DNA from 3 places in the Burkholderia anthinoferrum genome. Region 3 is predicted to be linked to each of the others. Evidence: predicted binding sites of a transcription regulator. Region 3 holds the regulator's gene; each other region holds the start of a gene.
What was found. Region 3 encodes HrcA, which represses chaperone genes, less so after heat shock. Its sites were predicted from a motif close to TTAGCACTCNNNNNNNNNGAGTGCTAA; they were not measured.
Positions count from the first base shown of each region.

Region 1: a site for HrcA is predicted at 2,269-2,295, ahead of rpoH (RNA polymerase sigma factor RpoH). Genes of this name have one in related genera too.
Region 2: a site for HrcA is predicted at 1,787-1,813, ahead of C5F75_RS27895 (co-chaperone GroES). Genes of this name have one in related genera too.

Region 1 is NZ_LFZP01000008.1:100,122-104,788, forward strand. Features, by position in the region: gene C5F75_RS03480 (cytochrome ubiquinol oxidase subunit I) at 1-631, opposite strand, end outside; gene cydP (cytochrome oxidase putative small subunit CydP) at 621-902, opposite strand; gene rpoH (RNA polymerase sigma factor RpoH) at 1,272-2,207, opposite strand; gene C5F75_RS03495 (acyloxyacyl hydrolase) at 2,567-3,136, shown strand; gene C5F75_RS03500 (nuclear transport factor 2 family protein) at 3,182-3,565, shown strand; gene leuA (2-isopropylmalate synthase) at 3,721-4,667, opposite strand, start outside.
Region 2 is NZ_LFZP01000057.1:131,948-136,614, reverse strand. Features, by position in the region: gene groL (chaperonin GroEL) at 1-1,451, opposite strand, end outside; gene C5F75_RS27895 (co-chaperone GroES) at 1,464-1,754, opposite strand; gene C5F75_RS27890 (LysR substrate-binding domain-containing protein) at 1,909-2,868, opposite strand; gene C5F75_RS27885 (M20 aminoacylase family protein) at 3,052-4,173, shown strand; gene C5F75_RS27880 (ABC transporter substrate-binding protein) at 4,224-4,667, shown strand, end outside.
Region 3 is NZ_LFZP01000041.1:428,382-433,048, forward strand. Features, by position in the region: gene C5F75_RS36770 (hypothetical protein) at 345-506, shown strand; gene C5F75_RS15420 (RNA-binding S4 domain-containing protein) at 478-885, opposite strand; gene hemH (ferrochelatase) at 970-2,034, opposite strand; gene hrcA (heat-inducible transcriptional repressor HrcA) at 2,176-3,198, opposite strand; gene C5F75_RS15435 (NAD kinase) at 3,330-4,232, shown strand; gene recN (DNA repair protein RecN) at 4,252-4,667, shown strand, end outside.

The sequences.
Region 1 (4,667 bases), on a different contig from region 3:
TCAGCAGGTACCACGACGACACGCCGAGCACGAACATCGCCGCCGACACGTAGCCGGCCGACACGGTGTGCACGAACTTCACCTGCGCGACCGGGTTGAACAGCACGTCGAACAGGCTCGTCATTTCCATGCGCATCGTCTGGTAGTTGAATTCGGCGCCGACCGGGTTGTTCATCCAGCCGTTCGCGACGAGGATCCACAACGCGGACAGGTTCGAGCCCAGCGCGACGAGGAACGTGACGATCAGGTGCTTGACCTTCGACAGGCGGTTCCAGCCGAAGAAGAACAGGCCGACGAACGTCGATTCGAGGAAGAACGCCATCAGGCCTTCGACCGCGAGCGGCACGCCGAAGATGTCGCCGACGTAGTGCGAGTAGTACGACCAGTTCGTGCCGAACTGGAATTCGAGCGTGATGCCGGTCGTCACGCCCATCGCGAAGTTGATCCCGAACAGCTTGCCCCAGAACTGCGTCATGTCCTTGTAGACCTGTTTGCCGGTCATCACGTAGACGGCTTCCATGATGACGAGCAGCCAGGACAGGCCGAGCGTCAGCGGCACGAACAGGAAGTGGTAGAGCGCCGTGATGCCGAACTGCAGACGCGACAGATCGACGACTTCGCTACTTATCATGGTGGTCTCCCTCGGTGGGTGCAGGCGCCGGCACCGAGAGCAGCTTCTCGGCCACGGCGGCAGGCGGCAACGACATGTGCTCGGCCTGCGGATGATTGAAGAATGCGTATTTGAGCGACATCAGGAGGATCAGCTTGACGATCAGCACCAGGGTGATGTCGCGGGCGAGGGTCGGTCCGCGTGCCCATGCGGCGATGCGCGCGCGCCAGCCGATCGGGCCGGCCGGCCGCGAGGGCGGCGCAGGCTCTTTATTGATCGAGATCAAGGCGATTATCCTGAATCGATTTAGGTCGGATTGGGGGCGACTTTACGTCGGATTGGTGACGGCCGTGAAGCTGTTTTAATCCTTTTGCGCCTGATGTGCCAATTTTAAAAGGACTGCTTTCCGATGCCGAGTGCTGCGCTGCGGCAGACCGTCGCGAAACAGGGGTTAAAAATTGAGGTGGATCAAGGTTATGCGGATGAGCGCTGCAAATAGCGCAATGCCGGATGAATCAGTTCAATTAACGGGCGGGAAACGGGGAGGGAAACGGGGCGCGAAACGCGCTGAAAAGCGCGTCAAAAGCAGTGGAAAACGGACGAAAAAAAACCGCTGCCGGTCGGGCAGCGGTTTCGATGCAGTGCTCTGAATCGCCGGGATTTACGCGTATTCGGCGAGGGCCGTGCGCATCTTTTTCATCGCGCTCGCTTCGATCTGGCGGATGCGTTCCGCCGACACGCCGAACTCGGCGGCGAGATCGTGCAGCGTCGAGCCGCCCGAGCCGTCGTCGTCCACCTGCAGCCAGCGCGCCTCGATGATGCGGCGGCTGCGCGCGTCGAGCGCGTCGAGCGCCTGCGCGATGCCGTCCGTCTGCAGCATGTCGCGCTGGCGCGCGGCGAGCACGGCGGTCGGCTCGTTGTGCGAGTCGGCCAGGTAGGCGATCGGCGCGTACGACTCCTCGCCGTCGTCGACCTGCCCTTCGAGCGCGATGTCGCCGCCCGACAGGCGCGTTTCCATCTCGGCCACTTCCTCGCGCTTGACGTTGAGCTCCTGCGCGAGGCCGTCGATTTCCTCGGGCGTCATCGCCTGCATGCTCTTCTTGTGGCTGCGCAGGTTGAAGAACAGCTTGCGCTGCGCCTTCGTCGTCGCGACCTTCACCATGCGCCAGTTGCGCAGGATGTACTCGTGGATCTCGGCCTTGATCCAGTGAATCGCATACGACACCAGGCGCACGTTTTGCGCCGGGTCGAACCGCTTCACGGCTTTCATCAGGCCGATGTTGCCTTCCTGGATCAGGTCGCCGTGCGGCAGGCCGTAGCCGAGGTAGTTGCGCGCGATCGACACGACGAGACGCAGGTGCGACAGCACGAGCCGGCGCGCCGCGTCCAGGTTGTTGTCCTCGCGGAATTCGGTTGCGTACCGGCGTTCCTCTTCGGCGGTCAGCAGCGGAATGCGATTGACGGCCTGGATGTACGCGTCGATGTTGCCGAGCTGGCCGGGCAACATCGATTGGGCTGCGAGCGCCAGCGAGCCTGCCGATTCGGCCTTGGCCGGCGTCGGGCGCAGGGTGTTCGGGAGGGTCAGGGCGTTGCTCACTAAAAACTCCTTTGGAATCAGGGGCAAACCCCCGGTCTCGGTTGAGATTCCGGAGGCCATCTTAGCACTCCCGCAAGATGAGTGCTAATTCCTTAGAGGCCACGGGGGCATCCAAGTTCCCTGTTTTCTATCGAATCAGTCGAGCCGATAGTCTATTCTGCGACAAGGCCTCCGCCGCGAAGTTCCGTAAGCCGTTGTTTCTGATGGGAATCGGGAGACGATTTCGATTTTTGTCGTTTTGGAAGCAAACAATTTCGCTTCGTGATGCCGATCCGAAAAGTCCTTTACCATACCATTCAGTTCGCTCGGGCCGGGCCGTCGCGGCAGGCTCCATTCAACCCACAAAGTTGGAGTGTCAGATGAACAATAAGAAGAACCGTCGGCCCCGCGGCCGGGTGGTGCTGCACGCGACGCTGGCGGCGTCTCTCCTGGGCGGATCGGGTGCGGCTTTCGCGGATCGCTGGGGAATCCAGGCGGGCGGCGGATTTTCCGATCGCCACGGGATCGACAAGGCCGATCTCGGCGTGGTCTGGGATCCGGGCTGGAACTGGTGGGAAATCGGCGGCTGGCACTTCGCGTTCGTGATGGAAGGCCATGTCGGCTACTGGCACACCGGCGGCAACGTGCACGCCAACATCGGTGAATTCGGCGCGACGCCGATGTTCCGTTTCATCAAGAGCGCGGGCCAGGTTCGCCCGTTCGTCGAGGCCGGCGCCGGCATCCGGTTCCTTACGCATCCGACGATCTCGAACAATCTGTCGCTGTCGACATCGTTCCAGTTCGCGGACGTCGTCGGCGTCGGCGCGCAGTTCGGCCAACGGCAACAGTATCAGGTTGGTTACCGTTTCCAACATGTGTCTAACGCGGGTATCAAAGAGCCGAATCCTGGTATAAATTTCCACCAGTTCTACCTGCAGTACAACTTCTGATCCGCACGCCGGCGCACGGCGGGCGCGTTGCCGAGGAGTCAGGCGATGGCGAAGGTGGTCGATGCGATCCGCGCGCTCGAGCGCGATCGGTTCCGGGCGATGGTGGACGGCGACGGCGAGGCGCTCGACGCGCAATTGTCGGACAAGGTGTTCTTCGTGCACACCAACGGCAAACGCGAAACCAAGCAGCAGTTCATCGACGCCATCGTCGCCGGCCGCCGCCGCTATCGTCAGATCGAGGTCCAGTCGCAGGACCTGCTGCCCGTCGGCGATGCCACCTGCGTCGTGACCGGGCGCGCGTTGATCGAGATGGAAACGAACAATGGCGGCCTCGTGTTTCCGATTGCCTACACGGCCGTGCACACGCACGAGCACGGGCAGTGGCGGCTGCTCGCGTGGCAGGCGACGCGGTGCGCGACCGAAACATGAGCGCGGGTGGCGCCCCCGGGTAGTGTCCCTTTTCATGCCTCGACCGAAGCGGCCTTCTGAGCCGCTTTTTGCTGCCTCGTGCGGCGCGGATCGCGCGGCGCACGGGCGGTCACGCACCGCTCGCTGACATTCAACCCTGCATCGAAGCCCGGCGCTCAGGCCGCGGCGCGGCGATCCGCGCAGTGCCATCCCGAGCGGTTGATCGCGCTGACGAGCGCATCGAGCGCCGCGCTCGCCGCATCGGCGTGCACGCCGACGCCGTGCCGCAGCGGCGCGTCGCCGACCCGGCAGCCGACCGATACCGCGATCCGGCCGTCCGCGGCGCGCACGTGTTCGCACGACGCAATGTCGACGGCGGCGCCGGCGGCCGTCGCAAAGGCCGCGGCGAAACGTCGCACGGTGTCGTCGGGCGTCGCGTCGGCGGCGGGCGCCGCCGCGATCTCGCGGTTCCGCCAGCGCGCGCCGCTGCCGTGGCGCGCGGCCGGGCCGTCGGTTTCGAGGAATTCGCGTGCGAACAGCGCGCAGATCGCGTCGCCCGTCACTTCCTCGCCCGACGCGTCGGCGAGCGTCTGCACTGCCTGGCTGAATTCGATCTGCACGCGGCGCGTCGGCGTGAAGCCCATCCCGCGTTCGAGCAGGAACGTCGCGCCGCCCTTGCCGGACTGGCTGTTCACGCGGATCACCGCGTCGTAGCTGCGGCCGAGATCGGCCGGGTCGATCGGCAGGTACGGCACTTCCCAGACCGCGTCGGCGCGCTGCTGCGCGAAGCCCTTGCGGATCGCGTCCTGGTGCGAGCCGGAAAACGCGGTGAACACGAGGTCGCCCGCGTACGGGTGGCGCGGATGCACCGGAATCTGGTTGCAGCGCTCGACGACGCGGCGCACCGCATCGATGTCGGAGAAATCGAGGCCCGGGTCGATGCCTTGCGTGTAGAGGTTCAACGCGAGCGTGACGAGATCGACGTTGCCGGTGCGCTCGCCGTTGCCGAACAGGCAGCCCTCGATGCGGTCGGCGCCCGCGAGCAGCGCGAGTTCGGCCGCCGCGACCGCCGTGCCGCGATCGTTGTGCGGATGCACGGACAGCACGATGCTGTCGCGATACG
Region 2 (4,667 bases), on a different contig from region 3:
TCGCCCGTCTGCGCGTTGTACCCGAAGTTGCCCGTGCCTTCGGCGACCTTCGCGACGACGACGCTCGCTTCCTCGCCCGCATTCGTGACGATCTGGCGCAGCGGTTCCTCGAGCGCGCGCAGCACGATCTTGATGCCCGCGTCCTGATCGGCGTTCGCGCCCTTCAGTTCGCGGATCGCCTGCCGCACGCGGATCAGCGCGACGCCGCCGCCCGGCACGATGCCTTCCTCGACGGCCGCGCGCGTGGCGTGCAGCGCGTCGTCGACGCGGTCCTTCTTCTCCTTTACCTCGATTTCGGTCGCACCGCCGACCTTGATCACCGCCACGCCGCCCGCGAGCTTCGCGACGCGTTCCTGCAGCTTCTCGCGGTCGTAGTCGGAGGTCGCCTCGTCGATCTGCACGCGGATCTGCTTCACGCGCGCCTCGATGTTCTTCGCATCGCCCGCGCCGTCGATCACCGTGGTGTTTTCCTTGCCGACCTCGATGCGCTTCGCCTGGCCCAGTTCTGCCAGCGTTGCCTTCTCGAGCGTCAGGCCGGTTTCTTCCGCGATGACTTGACCGCCGGTCAGGATCGCGATGTCCTCGAGCAGCGCCTTGCGGCGATCGCCGAAGCCCGGCGCCTTGACCGCGACCGTCTTCAGGATCCCGCGGATGTTGTTCACGACGAGCGTCGCGAGCGCTTCGCCTTCGACGTCTTCGGCGATGATCAGCAGCGGCCGGCCCGACTTGGCGACTTGTTCGAGCACCGGCAGCAGGTCGCGGATGTTCGAGATCTTCTTGTCGTGCAGCAGGATGTACGGGTTTTCGATCTCGGCGATCTGCTTGTCCGGATTGTTGATGAAGTACGGCGACAGGTAGCCGCGGTCGAACTGCAGCCCTTCGACGACGTCGAGCTCGTCGGCGAGCGACTTGCCGTCCTCGACGGTGATCACGCCTTCCTTGCCGACGCGGTCGATGGCCTCGGCGATGCGCTGGCCGATCGATTCCTCGCCGTTCGCGGAGATCGTCGCGACCTGGGCGATTTCCTTGCTGGTGGTGGTCGGCTTGCTGATCTTCTTCAGTTCGTCGACGGCCGACGCGACGGCCTTGTCGATGCCGCGCTTCAGGTCGAGCGGATTGAGCCCGGCCGCCACGTATTTCTGGCCTTCTCGGACGATCGCCTGCGCGAGCACGGTGGCCGTCGTCGTGCCGTCGCCGGCCGCATCGCTGGTGCGCGACGCGACTTCCTTCACGAGCTGGGCTCCGATGTTCTGCAGCTTGTCCGCGAGTTCGATTTCCTTCGCGACCGACACGCCGTCCTTCGTGACGACGGGCGCGCCGAAGCTGCGTTCGAGCACGACGTTGCGGCCCTTCGGCCCGAGCGTGACCTTCACCGCGTTCGCGAGGATGTTGACGCCTTCGGTCAGTTTCGACCGGGCGATGTCGCTGAAAATGATTTCCTTGGCTGCCATGATTGCGCTCCGTTATTGATTGACGACCGCGACGATGTCTTCCTCGCGCAGCACGAGAAACTCGTTGCCGTCCACCTTGACGGCTTGCCCCGCGTACTTGCCGAACAGCACGCGCTCGCCGACCTGAAGGTCGGGCACGATGCGCTGGCCGTCCGTGTCCTTGCGGCCGGGGCCCACGGCGATGACTTCGCCCTGATCGGGCTTTTCGGCGGCGCTGTCGGGGATCACGATGCCCGACGCGGTGGTGGTTTCCTGATCGAGTCGCTTCACGATCACGCGATCGTGCAAGGGGCGTAGGCTCATTGGTTCGTCCTGTGCGGTTCTGTCGAAATTGGCTGGCACTCTTTGGCAGAGAGTGCTGACGAGTATAAAAACGCGCGGCGGCGCGATCCAATAACGGATTTCGAAAAGCATTTGCGCGAATGCGCTATGGACGAACAGCAGCCGGTGCAGGCCGTCAGATCAGCAGCGACACCGTCTTGAACAGCGCGAGGTCCTCCTTGCGCGCGGATCGCGCGTGCCGGCGGATGACATGCAGCAGGCAATCGATGAAGCAGCGCGCGGCGTCGCTGAGCGTGCTGCTGCGGCGCGTGACGATGCCGAGCTCGCGCGGTTCGAACGTCTCCTTCAGCGACAACGCGCGCATCCGGTCGCCGGACGGCGGCACGGCCGCGAGAATCGTCGGGCACCACGTGCACATGTCGGCCTGTTCGAGCATCGTCTGCAACATCGCGACCGACTGCGCGCGGACGATGCGCCGCTCGTCGATCCGGGCGCCGTGGCGCGTGAACAGATAGTCGACGAGCGCGGCCTGCCCGTCGGCCGCGAAGTTCAGCACCCAGTCGTTGTCGAGCAGGTCGTGGATCGACCGCGCGCGTTCGAGCGGATGGCCGGCGCGCACCATGACCGACGTCTCGTAGCGCAACATCGGCTCGCATGCGAATTCCTGCGTGCCGCCCGGCTGCACGTGCCCGAGCGCGAAATCCATGCTGCCGTCGCGCAGCAGCGGTTGTGCGACGGCCATCAGCGCGTCGTAGAGTTCGAGCCGCACGTCGGGCATGTGCTCGCGAAATCGCAGCACCGCTTCCGCGAGGAACGTCATCGTGAGCCACGGCGTGACACCGATGCTCAGTCGGCCCTCGACGCGGCCGCGCATGCGTTCGAGATCGCTCTGCGCGTGTTCGAGCTGTTTCAGCACGAGCCTCGCGTGCGTGAGCAGCGTCTTGCCGTAGTCGGTGAAGCCGATCCCCTCCGGCGCGCGCACGAGCAGCGGCAGGCGCTCGCTCGCCTCCAGCTCGCGCAGCGCACGCGTGACGGCCGCCTGCGACAGCCCGAGCGAGCGTGCCGCGCCGCGAATGCTTCCAGCCTCCGCGCTGGCGACGAGCGCCTGCAACTGATGCAGCTTGATCGTGCTCATGGTGCGATACCCGACAACGAAAGGTTGTCATCATAACGAAACCGCGGCTGTTCGACGGGATTTTCGCTACCTACGATTAGGGCACGATCGGTCATTCGGGCGATCGGCAACCGGAATGCATCGAGGAGAATCGGGTTGGACCATTCATCCATTCAGCCGGAAATGGCGGCGATCGAGGCGGAGATGATCGCGCTGCGGCGCCGGCTGCACGCGCATCCGGAGCTGGGTTTCGACGAGCATGCGACGAGCGATCTCGTGGCCAAGCATCTGACAACGTGGGGTTATCGGGTGACGCGCGGGCTCGGCGGCACCGGCGTGGTCGGCACGCTCACGCGCGGCGCCGGGAAGCGGCTCGGGCTGCGCGCCGACATGGACGCGCTGCCGATTCGCGAGGCCACCGGGCTGCCGCATGCGAGCCGGCACGACGGCGTGATGCACGCGTGCGGTCACGACGGCCATACGACGATGTTGCTCGCGGCCGCGCGCTGTCTGGCGGAACGCGCATGCTTCACGGGTACGCTGAACCTGATCTTCCAGCCGGCGGAGGAAGGGCTCGGCGGCGCGAAGCGGATGATCGACGACGGGCTGTTCGCGCGCTTTCCCTGCGACGCGGTGTTCGCGATGCACAACGTGCCGGGCCTGCCGGCCGGCGTGCTCGGCTTCTGCGACGGCCCGGCGATGGCGTCGGCCGACGAGGTGCGCGTGCGTGTGACCGGGCGCGGCGGGCATGGCGCGGCGCCGCACCTGACGGTCGATCCCGTGGTCGTATGCGCGTCGATCGTGATGGCGCTGCAAAGCGTCGTGTCGCGCAACGTCAATCCGCAGGATCTGGCCATCGTCACGGCCGGGTCGATTCATGCGGGCACGGCATCGAACGTGATTCCCGCGCATGCGGAGCTCGCGCTCAGCGTGCGAGCGCTTTCGCCCGACGTGCGCGCGCTGCTCGAAACGCGCATTCGCGAGATCGTGCACGGGCAGGCCGCGAGTTACGGCGCGACGGCCGAGATCGATTACCGCCACGACTATCCGGTGCTGGTCAATCACGCGGCGGAGACCGCGTTCGCGCGCGACGTCGCCCGCGAATGGGGCGGCGATGCCGCGCTGATTCCGCACCTGAAGCCGATCGCGGCCAGCGAGGATTTCGCGTTCATGCTCGAAGCGTGCCCCGGCAGCTACCTGTCGATCGGCAACGGCGACGGTGTCGGCGGTTGCGGGCTGCATCACCCGGGTTACGACTTCAACGACGCATGCGTCGCCATCGGCGCGAGCTACTGGATTGCGCTGGCGGAGCGCTACCTCGCGTGAGGCGCCCGCACGCTTTCGATCGACGATTCACACACGCAAGGAGACTGGCAATGAAGACATGGATGGCGGCGCTCGCGGTGGCGCTGGCGGCAGGAACGGCGCAGGCGGGCGACTGGGCGGGCAAGGAGATTCGCCTCGCGGTCGATCCGACTTATCCGCCGCTCGAATACAAGCTGCCCGACGGCACGCTGACGGGCTTCGGGATCGACATCACGAACGCGTTGTGCGCGGAGTTGCGTGCGCGCTGCGTGTGGGTCGAGTCGAGCTTCGACGGGATGATCCCCGGGCTGCTCGCTCGCAAGTTCGACGTGATCGCATCGTCGATGACGATCACGCCGAAGCGGATGCAGCAGATCACGTTCACGAACCGGATCTCGAACGCGCCCGCGCGGCTGATCGCGCGCAAGGGTTCGCCGCTGCTGCCGACGGCCGCCGCGCTGAAGGGCAAGCGGGTAGGTGTCGAGCAGGGTTCCGCGCAGGCCGATTACGCGATT
Region 3 (4,667 bases):
AGTCGATTAGAGGTTGAAGCCAAATCGGCAACCGCCGGACGTATACCCGGCGGCACCGCACATTACTGGTGCAAATAAGGGCGAAAACTGCGGTTTCAAGAGGGTTATTCGCCGGCATTCTCCAATGCCGCGAAACAACCGCGCGTCTGCCGGGGCAGGCGCCGCATCGTCCGCCGCCTCGGGCGAAACGGCCTGTAACAACGCTTACCCGGCAAGTACTAGCTGCACACAGGCCGGCTGCACTACACTCCACTCAAGCGTCGGAAAAGCGTGTTTACCCTAGCTGACCGCCGCGTGACCTTCCACCTGGCGCCGTTTTCACCCTTGTTCTCGAGGGGAGTACCGTGAAACTGACCTTTGCGATATCGGTGGTCGCGCTGGTACTCATTGCCGGCACCACCACCATCTGCCTGTCGGGGGCCGTCACCGACCGCACGACCGAATACGGAAGCGCGCGGGCGACGTTCGACCAGATGTTCAGCTCCCACCAGAAAATCTGTCGATGATGCGCCGGTCGCGCTTCGTCGGCCGGCCGTGCAATTCGGCCGCCGGCTCGCGATACGTCCGGCGCCGCTCCAGTTCGGCGAGCCGCGCGGCTCGCCCCGCAGCCGTTTCCTCGTAGAGCGTCTGCGCGACGCTCGCGGGCCCGCGCACGTCGCACACGCCCAGCACGGCAATGTGCCAGACGATGCCGTCGATCGCAATCTCGACCTCGTCGCCCACCCGCACGTCCTTCGCCGGCTTGACCGCCGCGCCGCCGATCTTCACGTGCCCCTTGTCGACCGCATCGGTCGCGAGCGAGCGCGTCTTGAAGAATCGGGCTGCCCACAGCCATTTGTCGATGCGCAGCTTCGCGCCCGGCTCCGTGGAAATCCTGTAGTTCATGCAAGCCTCCGCCGGGCCGCCGTGTGATGGCTGACCGCCGCCCCGGGGAACGGCGAACAACGCGCGCGTGGGAATCGTTTCATCTCAATTGACCGGTTCGGGCTGCGCGGCCTTGACGGGCCAGCCCTGCAGATTTTCCGCGACGATCTCGCCGAGCGCGCCGATCCATGCGGAGGCACCGTTCAGGCACGGAATGCGGTGAAAGGTCTTGCCGCCGCCGGCGAGAAACTCGTCGCGCACTTCCATGCCGATTTCCTCGATCGTCTCGAGGCAATCGGCCGTGAAGCCGGGGCAGAACACGTCGGCCCGCCGCACGCCGGCCTCGCCGAATTCGCGCAGGGTCGGCGCGGTATACGGCTGGAGCCATTCGGCCTTGCCGAAGCGCGACTGGAACGTGACGCGGCATTCGGTGGCCGACAGCCCGAGCGCGGCCATCAGCAACGCACCCGTCTGCTGGCACTGGTCGTGATAGGGATCGCCGAGGTCGAGCGTGCGCTTCGGCACGCCGTGGAAACTCAGCACCAGCTTGTCGCCGGCCGCGAAATCGGGCCGGCCGTGCTGCGCCCAGTACTGGCGCACCTGCTCGGCCAGCGCGTGGATATAGGCCGGATGGTCGGCGTAGTGCCGCACCGTGCGCACTTCCGGCTGATTGCGCATGCGCGCGAGCGCGCCGAACGCGGCATCGAACGCGGTGGCGGTGGTCGACGCCGAGTATTGCGGATACATCGGCATCAGCAGCACGCGCTCGACGCCCGCCCGCTTGAACTGCGCGAGCGCGTGCGCAATGTTCGGACTGCCGTAGCGCATCGCGTAGTCGACCATCACGTGATAGCCGTTCGACGCGAGCAGGTGCCGCACGCTGTCGGTCTGGCGCTCGGTGTAGACACGCAGCGGCGAGCCCTCGGGCATCCAGACGGCCGCGTATTTCTTCGCGGACGCGCGGCCGCGCAGCGGCAGGATCAGCGTGCGCAGCAGCACCTGCCAGACGGCCTGCGGAATTTCGACGACCCGCGGATCCGACAGGAATTCGGCCAGGTAGCGCCGCACCGCGCGCGGGGTGGGCGCGTCGGGCGTGCCGAGATTGATCAGCAGCACACCGATGCGATGGGCAGCCGCGACACTCGATGGCGGCTCAAGATCGAAACGCATGGGCAGGAACGTGCTCGGGGCACGCAGTCGGACGGCCCTCAATTATAGCGGGCCGCAGCGCTCGGGTCGGCTGGCCGTTCGGCCGACTGGCGGCGCGCGCGACGCCGCGGCACGATGGCGGGACGGCGTCGGGGGCGGCTGCTACTGCTGGCTCAGCGTGAGCGACAGCAGGCGCGCGGTGATGTCGACGATCGGTATCACGCGGTTGTACGCCATGCGGGTCGGGCCGATCACGCCGAGCGTGCCGACGATCTTGCCGTTCACCTCGTAAGGCGCGGTCACGACGCTCATTTCCTCGATCGGCACGAGCGTCGATTCGCCGCCGATGAAGATCTGCACGCCCTGGGCGTGGCTCGACACGTCGAGCAGTTGCAGGAGGCCCGTCTTTTGGTCGAATACGTCGAACAGCTTGCGCAGCCGCGCCATGTCGGACGACAGGTCCGCCACCTCGAGCAGGTTGCGCTCGCCGGAAATCAGCACGGTGTCCTCGGTGTCGGGCACCTCGGTGCTGGCCGTCACGGCCGCGTGCATCAGCGTCGTCATGTCGCCGCGCAACTGGTCGATCTCGTCGCGCAGGCGGCGACGAACCTCGTCGAACGACAGGCCGGCGAAATGCGCGTTGATGTAGTTGGACGCCTCGGTCAGCTGCGACGGCGAATAGTCGCGCGGCGTCGCGAGCATGCGGTTCTGCACGTCGCCCTCGGGCGTGACGATGATCAGCAGGATGCGCTTGTCGGACAGGCGCATGAATTCGATCTGCTTGAACACGTGGCTGCGACGCGGCGTCAGCACGACGCCCGCGAACTGCGACAGGTTCGACAGCACGCTCGCGGCGGCCGCCACCACCCGCTGCTGCGGCTCGCCGGCCTGCAGCGTGTTCTGCACCTGACGCGCGACGGCCTCCGCGTCGATCGGCGCCTCGACCGTCAGCATCGTGTCGACGAACAGCCGGTAGCCGCGCGGCGTCGGCACGCGGCCGGCCGACGTGTGCGGGCTCGACACGAGGCCGAGCTCCTCCAGGTCGGACATCACGTTGCGGATCGTCGCCGGGCTCAGCTCGAGCCCGGAGTAACGGGACAACGTGCGCGATCCGACTGGCTGACCGTCGGCGATATACCGTTCGATCAGGGTTTTCAGGAGGGTTCGTGCGCGAGGATCTAGCATGGTGGAAAATTTTAGCGCAACCGCGCAAGCACGGCGAGTGGCGTCGGCCACCATTGCGCGGGCCGGCCCGATCCGGCCCCGTCGGCGCACGGGCGGTTCTTTTCGTCAACGAGCTATGGTGTAATGCCGGCATGAAAACCGGTAATCAGTTCAACACTGTCGCGCTCGTCGGCCGGAGCAACACGCCCGGCATCGCCGAGCCGCTCGCCACGCTGGCGGACAGCATTGCCACGCTCGGCTTCGAGGTCGTGTTCGAAGGCGATACCGCGCGGGAAATCGGCATCGCCGGCTACCCGGCGCTCACTCCGGCCGAAATCGGGGCACGAGCGGACGTGGCAATCGTGCTCGGCGGCGACGGCACGATGCTCGGCATCGGCCGCCAGCTTGCGCCGTACCGGACACCGCTGATCGGGATCAACCACGGGCGGCTCGGCTTCATCACCGACATCGCGGCCTCCGACATGCAGGCGCTCGTGCCCGTGATGCTGGCCGGCAAGTTCGAGCGCGAGGAGCGCTCGCTGCTCGAGGCGCGGATCGTACGCGACGGCGAACCGATCTACCACGCGCTCGCGTTCAACGACGTCGTCGTGAACCGCAGCGGCTTCTCCGGGATGGTCGAGCTGCGTGCGTCGGTCGACGGCCGCTACATGTACAACCAGCGCTCCGACGGCCTGATCGTCGCGACGCCCACCGGCTCGACCGCGTATGCGCTGTCGTCGGCCGGCCCGATCCTCCATCCGCAGTTGGCCGGCATCGTGCTCGTGCCGATCGCGCCGCACGCGCTGTCGAACCGGCCGATCGTGCTGCCCGACGATTCGAAGATCGCGATCCAGATCGTCGGCGGCCGCGACGTCAACGTGAACTTCGACATGCAGTCGTTCACGTCGCTCGAGCTGAACGACACGATCGAGGTGCGCCGCTCGAAGCACACGGTGCCGTTCCTGCACCCGATCGGCTACAGCTACTACACGACGCTGCGCAAGAAGCTGCACTGGAACGAACACGCATCGAACGAAGACGACAAGGCGTCCTGACGCCGCTCCGCCCGACACCATGCTCCGCCACCTCTCGATCCGCGACTTCGTCATCGTCGCCGCGCTCGATCTCGAATTCGACAGCGGCTTTTCCGTCTTTTCAGGCGAAACCGGGGCCGGCAAGTCGATCCTGATCGACGCCCTCGCCCTCGCGCTCGGCGAACGCGCCGACGCGAGCGTCGTGCGCACCGGCTGCGGCCGCGCCGACATCACGGCCGAGTTCACGCCGCACGACCGTGTCGCGCGCTGGCTCGACGACCACGCGTTCGACGCCGAGGACACCGTGATGCTGCGCCGCGTGATCGACGCGAACGGCCGGTCGCGTGCGTTCATCAACGGCACCAGCGCGACGCTCGCCCAACTGCGCGAACTCGGCGAGATGCTCGTCGACATCCACGGCCAGCACGCGCACCAGTTGCTGATGCGGCCCGACGC